One region of the Flintibacter sp. HCN-6482 genome, then DNA from elsewhere that is predicted to be linked to it. Evidence: riboswitches for the same ligand, from Rfam matches in the RefSeq annotation. Region 1 holds a riboswitch; the other holds the start of a gene.

The links. A riboswitch is a leader RNA that binds a small molecule or an ion and turns the genes downstream of it on or off. The one in region 1 is predicted to bind cobalamin.
Region 2: linked by a shared signal. The riboswitch ahead of WKS99_RS01625 (DUF4430 domain-containing protein) and the one ahead of WKS99_RS06895 (S-layer homology domain-containing protein) in region 1 are both predicted to bind cobalamin.

Annotation. Positions count from the first base shown of each region.
Region 1 covers NZ_JBBKBK010000002.1:393,036-397,454, forward strand. Annotated here, with positions in the region: gene WKS99_RS06890 (phospholipase D family protein) at 531-1,949, shown strand; cobalamin riboswitch at 2,021-2,237, shown strand; gene WKS99_RS06895 (S-layer homology domain-containing protein) at 2,354-4,419, shown strand, end outside.
Region 2 covers NZ_JBBKBK010000001.1:332,954-337,372, reverse strand. Annotated here, with positions in the region: gene WKS99_RS01640 (Tex family protein) at 1-757, opposite strand, end outside; gene WKS99_RS01635 (winged helix-turn-helix transcriptional regulator) at 797-1,126, opposite strand; gene WKS99_RS01630 (cupin domain-containing protein) at 1,271-1,624, shown strand; cobalamin riboswitch at 1,763-1,941, shown strand; gene WKS99_RS01625 (DUF4430 domain-containing protein) at 1,979-2,368, shown strand; gene WKS99_RS01620 (hypothetical protein) at 2,410-2,886, shown strand; gene WKS99_RS01615 (NAD-dependent protein deacylase) at 2,912-3,640, shown strand; gene WKS99_RS01610 (ferredoxin) at 3,681-3,866, opposite strand; gene WKS99_RS01605 (L7Ae/L30e/S12e/Gadd45 family ribosomal protein) at 4,226-4,419, shown strand, end outside.

The sequences.
Region 1 (4,419 bases):
TCTGTACGGCCAGACAGAGTCCAAATGGACCGTATAACAGATGGAGACATAGATTGACAATTTCTAGTTGCCATGTTATTCAACAAAAATGCTGAATAAAGGAAAGACTACCTTTTATTTTGGTGCTGGCTGCTTACTGGAATTTTGATTGCCCCGCACACTCTCTGCTTATTGATAAGAGGTACCATGGATACGCAGTGGTAAGGTATCAAAGAGTGTTTTATCTTTGTCTCGATGATGGGTACAGAGATCATCTGGAAACAGACGAAAAAAACGGCCTCTCAAATTATGGTTACTACGGTAACGGAGTCCCTTGGCACTTTCCTGATGGTCAGCCTGACATTATTAGTTTTTGACGGCGGATGCCTAACAAGGATTCCCGGAATAACAGAGCGTCTTCGACAAAAAGTATGACATTTCTGTAAAAACGGAGGTTTTCCCCTTGCGGGATATATGGTTTGTTGATATAGTACTGTCTACATCCCAGGAGAAAGATAGTAGCTTAAAGTGGCTTGGAGAAAGGAACTAGTATGGTGAAAAGCTCCGTATTGCGTTGTTGTCTAAAAGCGCTTCCGTTTCTGCTGATTCTACTGTATATACTGGCCGTGGTGGTGCCGTACATAGAGCATAAGGAGGTTTCACCAGAGTATCGAGCTGCTTTTGAAGACCGCCGATTTTATGGGACAGGCGTCGGCCCGGAGCGGGCGGCCTATATTGACAACAATAAGGATGCACTGTTCTGCCGGATGAATCTGATTGGAAACGCGAAGGAGGAGATCATCCTCTCGACCTTCGATTTCAATGGGGACAGCAGCGGGACAGACATGGTCTCGGCCCTTTTCTGTGCCGCGGAAAGAGGAGTTCAGGTCCGTGTGCTGGTGGACGGCGCCAGCGGTTTTTTGGATGTGAAGAAGGATCCGGTATTCAAGGCGCTGGCCGGCCACAAAAACGTGGAACTGAAAATTTATAATCCGATTGACTTGCTCCAGCCCTGGAAGCTGCAGGCGCGGCTCCACGATAAATATTTGATCGTAGATCGAAAGGTCTACCTTCTGGGCGGCAGAAATACAACGGATCTGTTTTTGGGAGAGCAGCCCTCTGTCAAGCCGAACATCGACCGGGAGCTTCTTGTGATGCGGTCTGGACAGGATCCAGAGGACTCGCTGTATCAGCTGGTGAACTATTTTGAGTCGGTTTGGGCGCTTCCGGACAGCAGACTGTTTCAGGGCCGCCTTGGAGAAGAAGACCGGCAGCGAGAGGAGGAGTCGTTACGCAGCCGGGAGCGGGCTATGAGGGCGGCAGAGCCAGAATTATTTGTCCCCGTGGACTGGAGGGAGCGTACATTTGAAACCGGGCGGATCAGCCTTTTGACAAATCCGATCCAGGCGGAAAATAAGGAGCCCTGGATGTGGTATTCTCTCAACCGGCTGATGTCTCAGGGGAAACAGGTGATCGTTTATACCCCTTATATTATTTGTGGGCGGGAGATGTATCATGATCTGGAGCGGCTGACCTCGGGGGGCACAGAGATTCAGATTATTACAAACGATGTAGCCAGTGGCGCAAATCCCTGGGGATGTACCGACTATCTGAACCAACGGCGGAAAATCTGGGATACGGGCGTACAGGTCTATGAGTATATGGGGGAACATTCCTGCCATACAAAGGCTATGGTAATTGACGATAGACTCAGCGTAGTCGGGTCGTACAATATGGATATGAGAAGCACCTATCAGGATACGGAGCTGATGCTGGTGGTGGATTCTCCCAAATTGAACCGGATGATTCGGGAAGAGGCCGAGCGCGATCAGACGTACAGTAAGACAATGAGAGAGGACGGAGAGTATCAGTATGGGGAAAAGTATGTGCCGAAGGAGTTGAGCTTTGGGAAAAAGGCGTTCTATCTGGTCCTGCGGGTACTTACCATCCCGTTGCGGAGATTTTTGTAAAATAATAGTCTGGGCAAAGAGGCAGAACGGAATTCGGATTGACAAGGACGGAACATCATTTTATAATGACAAAAAAAGCATCATGACCTCGTGTCTGCTTTGGGCAGAGGCGGGGATGAGGGAATCCGGTGAGAACCCGGAGCAATACCCGTTGCCGTATGCGGGGGAGGCTGTCGTTCATGGCGTGAGCCGGTCATTGGGAGCGATCCTGAGAAGGCGGAGCGACAGGCGCGGAGCGGTGCTCCACACCCCACAAGCCGGAAGACCTATGGTGTTTATATGACAGGGCATTGGTATGCCCAAATGCACCGCGGGAAAAGTCGGCCGCGGCAGTCCTGTTATGGTCTGCCGCGGCCGTTTTTTATATTATTTGAGTTTTGAATGAGAGAAATGGAGGAGATTTGATGAGGAAAATAAGGACAAGGGCCTTGAGCCTGCTACTCACCCTGGTCATGGCGCTGGGCCTGCTGCCGGGGACGGCGTGGGCGGCAGAAAATGCTGTGGACGATTCTGTAAACATTAGTTCTGCGGAGGAGCTAAAAGCGTTCCGGGATCGGGTCAATGGCGGGGAGCGAACTCTCTCCGCTGTGCTGACGGCTGACATTGATTTGGAAAATGAGGAATGGATACCGTTTAATCCGCAAAATGGCTATGTCACCAGCGCCTACGCCGGTACCTTTGACGGAGCTGGACACACTATCAGCGGACTGTCCATCAACGACAGCAGCACGAACGGCGTTGGACTGTTCGGCACCGTGAACAGCGCGACGATTAAAAATCTGAAGGTTGAAGGAACGGTGTCAGCAACCAAGAGTGGTTATGTTGGTGGCATTGTTGGCAAGACCAACGGCACTGTCACCATCGAGCGATGCTCCTTTTCTGGCAGCGTCCAGTCTTCCAAGACCGGAGTAAATGCGGGGGCCGGCGGCATCATTGGGCGGGTCAACAGCGGATCTGTGTGCGTCTCAGGCTGTGCCAACACCGCAGACATCAGAGGCGGCGCGGCGGCGGGCATTCTAGGCTATTGCTCCGCCAATGGGACAAGCATTGAAAATTGCTATAGCACCGGCACGATCTCCGGTTCCAACAGGGCCGGGGGTATCGTCGGGCAGGTATATTCAACTACCCCGATTCGCAACTGCTTTACCACATCGGATGCCATCAGCGGCTTCAACGGCGAACTGTTCAACTGCTTTGACAACTCTGATCTTCCAATCGACGCTTCTCTGCTGGGCGATGCCTTCACCACCGATGCAGAGGGTAATGTAATCCTCGTCTGGCAGGCTGGGAATACTCCCAAGCCCCCCGAGCCCAGTATTTCCATCCGCTCTACCAACGGCGATACAATTTGGGTACAGACGGGCGGCGGCGACAAAAATGATACCATTCTCTATGTAGACTATCAGAATATGGGGGACGAGACCCCAGAGGTCCAGTGGAGCTTTTCCGCCAGCAATGAAGGGGCGGCCGCATGGGTGGAAACCACCCAGGACAGCGATGTGAAAGGCTATGTGGTCACCGCCGGCAAGGGCGGCGTGGTGAATGTAACAGCCACGGTGACCTACGATGGGGAGGAGTACACAGATGACTATACCCTGACGGTGATCCCGCATTTTACAACTGTCACCATTCAAAATATAAGTCAGCCCGGCGCGGTGGCCGTAGGGCAGACGGTAGAAGCTGCCCTTAACATCGAGGGCGGCGGCACCTATTCCCCGGAACAGTATCCCGGACTGGAGATGAAATATCAGTGGTACAAGTATGAGCCTATGGCCGCATATCCCACCTCTCATCCAATCGCCGGGGCCACGGAAGCCACCTATACCATTTCGGAAGATGATTTTGGAGCAGAAGACCAGAAATATAAAATCGGGGTTGAGATCACCTGCGGCGGCAGGGTGATTCACAGCTGCCAGGATCACCAGGCAACCGTCCGTACTGCCGACCACGGCAAGCTGTACCCGGTGGCCTATCAGGAAAATAGACTGCCTGACGAGATCAAAGAGGATACCAAGCTGGAGTTTCCCGCTGTGGTCACAGAAAACGGGATTACTGCCCAGATCCAGTGGGGCGGGTTTAATGATGTGATCGCGGCAGACGGTACCGTCATCCGCCCAACTCAGGGGACGGTGACTGTAACTCTGTCTGCAAAATATACATACAACGATGCTTTCTACAATACGTTGTACAAAATTGTAGTTTGGTCCGACACCGCCGCAGATGAGGACAAACAAAATGAACTGCAGCACGCCATTACCGCCCTGAGCGACGATTACAGGCTCTGCCCGGTCTACGACACGGACACCAACCTCAACCGCATGGTGTTGGCCGATCTGGCGGAGAAGGGCTTTGATGACATCACCGTCTCCGTCGCGTCTGTCACCGAAGTCTACGGAGGGGCAGGTATTGGCGATAACGGCGACATCACTTATTTTTATAAGGACCCCAATACGGTTCCGGCCGTCAAATT
Region 2 (4,419 bases), on a different contig from region 1:
CAGTGAGGCGGCGGACAGCGACATGGGCGGTCTCCGGGTCCAGTTCCACCGATACCTTCAAAATACCCTCCCGCTCTCCACGGTTGACGGCTAGCACCTGATAGCCTTGGAGGCGCCCTACGGGACACTTAAAGTCATAATAAAGCCGGTACACACTATCCTCCGGCTCCTTGTCCGCCGCCCGTGAGACCAGCACGCCCCGTCGGAGATACAGGTCCCGGAGCTCCTTGCGAATCTCCGCGTCGTCCGAGATAAGCTCGGCGATGATATCGCTTGCCCCCTGAAGGGCGTCCTCCAAAGTTTCCACGCCTTTCTCCAGATCGACAAAATCTGCTGCCGCCTCCTCCGGTGTCACGGCAGGCCCTTTGCCAAACAGCAGCAGAGCCAGGGGCTCCAGCCCCCGTTCTCTGGCTGCGGTGGCCCTGGTGCGCCGCTTTTGTTTATAGGGACGGTAAAGGTCCTCCACCTCAGCCAGAGTTATCGCCCTATCGACGGCGGCCGCCAGGTCTTCGGTGAGTTTGCCCTGGTTCTCGATAGATGCCTTTACCTCCGACTTTCTGGCTTCCAGATTGCGCAAATACTGGAGCCGGTCCGCTAATTGGCGGAGCAGCTGGTCGTCCATGGAGCCGTGGAGCTCTTTTCGATACCGGGCGATAAAGGGGATGGTGGCTCCCTCGTCGATAAGGTTGACCACATTTTTTATGTGTGCTTCGCTGCGGCCCAGCTCACGGGCTAGGGCCTGAATGATAGCGTCCATAGCATTCTCCTTGGTGAAAAATTTTGGGGTGGCGGGGCGTTACGGCTGGAGCGTCGATTTGTAATAGGTCCCAAAATCGGCCAGGGCGTCGATAATGGGCAGCATCTCTTTTCCCAGCTCGGTTAGGCCATACTCCACCCGCGGGGGCATGGTCTGATAGTCCCGGCGATAGGCGAGGCCGTCGTCGATCATCTGGCGCAGGCTGTCCGTCAGCACCTTCTGGGAGATCCCGTCCAGATCCCGCTGCAGCTCGTTGAAGCGCCACGGGCGCGCCTTCAAATTGCGCAGGATCAGCAGCTTCCACTTCCCGCCAATTAAGGATACCGCGGTGGCCACTGGACAGGCCGGAAGTTCCTCCTTCGTTTTCATGGCGATACACCTCCGGGCACAGTATAGCACATCGTTTTTCGCGTGTACAGTTATAAAAAGGTGCGTACTTGTAGCCGAGTATGCGGTGGCTGTACACTAAAGGCATGCAAGGCGACTTGCGAACAAGATTTGGAGGTCAAAACCATGACAAACTACACGAAAATCAACATTGGGACTGAGGACCGCGCCGAACTACATGATAGGCTGGGCCTGACCGGCGCGGAGGTCAGCGTCAACCGGCTCCCCGCTGGGGCGGGGGTGCCCTTTGTACATTCCCACAGGCGAAACGAGGAGATCTACGGTATCCTGGCGGGAGCGGGCAGGGCGGTCATCGACGGAGAGAACGTCTCCCTCGCCGCTGGGGACTGGCTGCGGGTCGCCCCGGCTGCCAAGCGACAGTTCTCCGCGGCGGAGGATTCCGGCGTCACCTATGTCTGCATTCAAGTCAAGGAGGGCTCCCTGGGCGGCTTCACCGCGGAGGACGCCGTCGTGCACTGAATCAAAGAAGCGGTCAAGGTGGCACAGGGACTGCCCTGACCGCCCCCTTGACGGGAAGTGATGCGCCTGTGGGCATCCAGTATGGCGCAACAACTCGGCACGCCACAAGTCCTGCTTTCCTTTTCTAAGACGCTGTGCTATAATATTCCCGCCTCAGGTGCCCGGTTTCCGGGAGAATAGGGAAGAGACGTATGTCCACGGTCACGCCGCTGTGAGAGGGGAGCCCACCCCCGATGTGCCGCCGGCATCTGCCGGGAAGGCGGGGGAGCGGGTGGAGAGCCTTGAGTCAGAAGACCTGCCTGGGAGCTTGCTTGCCCGCGCCGCGAGTGACGGCAAGGGCGGAAGGAAAATATTATGAGAAACAGGAAAACCCTGCTGGCGGCCGCAGCGCTGATGATCGTCGCCGCCCTCATGGCCGGCCTCTGGTACTTCACCAGGCCCCAGACCCAGGTGGGCGACAAGACTGTGGTGGTGGAGGTGGTCCACGGGGACGAGAGCGCTAAGGAGTTTACTTACCACACTGACGCCGAGTATCTGGGTCAGGTGCTGGTCGAGGAAAAGCTTGTGAAGGGCGAGAGCAGCCAGTTCGGCTTATATATTACTACAGTAGACGGGGAGACCGCCCAGGAGAGTGAGAACCAGTGGTGGCGCGTCACCCAGGACGGCGAGATGGTGAACACCGGAGTGGACACCACCCCGGTCCAGGACGGCGACCACTTTGAGCTGACTTTGTCTACCTATTGACCATGGGAGAGAGGAGACCCCTCAACGGGGCGAAAAAAGTGGTGCTCTGTGGACTGATGGCCTCCACGCTGACAGTGTTGAAGATGGTCCTGTCCCCTCTGCCCAACATCGAGCCGGTCTCCCTGCTCATCCTGGTGTACGCTCTTGTTTTTGGAAGGCAAGTCCTCTCAATCATCCTTCCCTTTGTGGTGGTAGAGGGACTGCTGTACGGCTTCAACCCTATGTGGTGGTTAGGCTATCTCTATGTCTGGCCCCTGTGGGGCCTGATCTGTACCAAGCTGCCTCCGGGCCGCCCGCTGTTACTCGCAATGGCAAGCGGCACCTTTGGACTGGCCTTCGGGGCGCTGATGTCGGTCCCCTATTGGGTCACCGGCGGCCCCTGGGCGGCCCTGTCCTGGTGGATATCCGGTATCCCGGCAGACCTGCTCCACTGTGGGGGAAATTTTGTCCTGGCCCTGGTGTTGGCCGACCCGCTGTATCAGGTCCTGTGTAAGTTGCGAGACAAAGTGTTCCGCTGAATCATGCCGAAGAAGGAGAACGACCATGGAGGAACAGATCAAAAGGCTTCAGGAGTGGATCGATGGGAGCGAGTCCATTGTCTTTTTCGGCGGGGCTGGAGTGTCCACCGAGAGCGGCATTCCTGACTTCCGAAGCGTAGACGGCCTGTACAACCAGAAGTATGACTATCCCCCGGAGGAGATCTTGAGCCGCACCTTCTTTGACCGAAGGCCGGAGGAGTTTTACCGCTTCTACCGGGACAAAATGCTCTGCCTGGATGCCCGGCCCAATACGGCCCACCAGAAGCTGGCCCAGCTGGAGCAAGTGGGTAAGCTCCGCTCAGTGGTCACCCAGAACATTGACGGGCTGCACCAGATGGCCGGGTCAAAGCGGGTGTGGGAGCTGCATGGCTCGGTCCACCGGAATTTCTGTATGCGCTGTAAAAAGCCCTATCCCGTGGAATTTATCCGTGACAGCCAGGGGGTACCCACCTGTTCCTGTGGGGGGACGGTGAAGCCTGATGTGGTCCTCTATGAGGAGTCGCTGGACAGCCGGGTGCTGGAGGGAGCTCTGGCCGATATCCAGCAGGCGGACCTGCTCATCATAGGGGGCACTTCGCTGGCGGTCTACCCGGCGGCCAGTCTGGTGAACTACTACCGGGGAGACCGGCTGGTCCTCATTAACAAGAGCCCCACGCCATACGACAGGCGGGCGGACCTAGCCATCGCCGGACCCATTGGAAGGATATTGGAACAGATACAGGCAGAAGGATAGAGCACAGAGGGGGCGGGCCTTGGGCCCGCCCCCTCTGTGTTCAATGTGATATCTCAATGGCGCTGGTGGGGCAGCTCTCGGCGGCCTCCTGGACCTGGCCTTCCCACTCTGGCAGGATCTCGTCCCGGGCGGCGGCCACCCCCTCGTCCGTCATAAGAAAGGCGGTGGGGCAGATACCGGTGCACAGGCCGCAGCCGATACAGTTTTCATTTACATGGGCGGTCATACAGGCTCCTCCTTATCATAGAGTTTCCATAGTATGGCGCTATCCCCGTGTTTTATTCTTGATTTGCCTGAAGATCGATTCAAAGAATCCATCATCTTAGCAGCGTATTTGGCCCCTGTGAACAGATCCCTCTGCCTGCATAGACGCAATATCTTTACGGAGGGCGTGGCCTCCAAGGGAAAAAATTTTGCCATTTGCCGAAAAAACAGGGACGGGGAGAGAAAATTTGTGGATTTCACGGCGGATTTTCCTTGACGGGAGGGAGAGAAAATGCTATAATCTCAACTTGCGGTGGTAGGGGCTATTGCGCCCTTTTACCCGATGACTGCTTCTGAAACAGGAGGGAGGAGGGCACCGGAATGCTGAGTGAACTGAACAGCGCCGATAAGGTGGCAGGGGCCAAGCAGGTCAAGCGCGCCCTCAACGACGGGCGGGCTAAAAAGCTGTTCCTGGCCGCCGACGCAGACCCCCGGGTCACCGAGCCGCTGGCGAGGCTGGCCAAAGAAAAGGAAGTCCCGGTGGAGGAGGTCTCCACCATGAAAGAGCTGGGCGC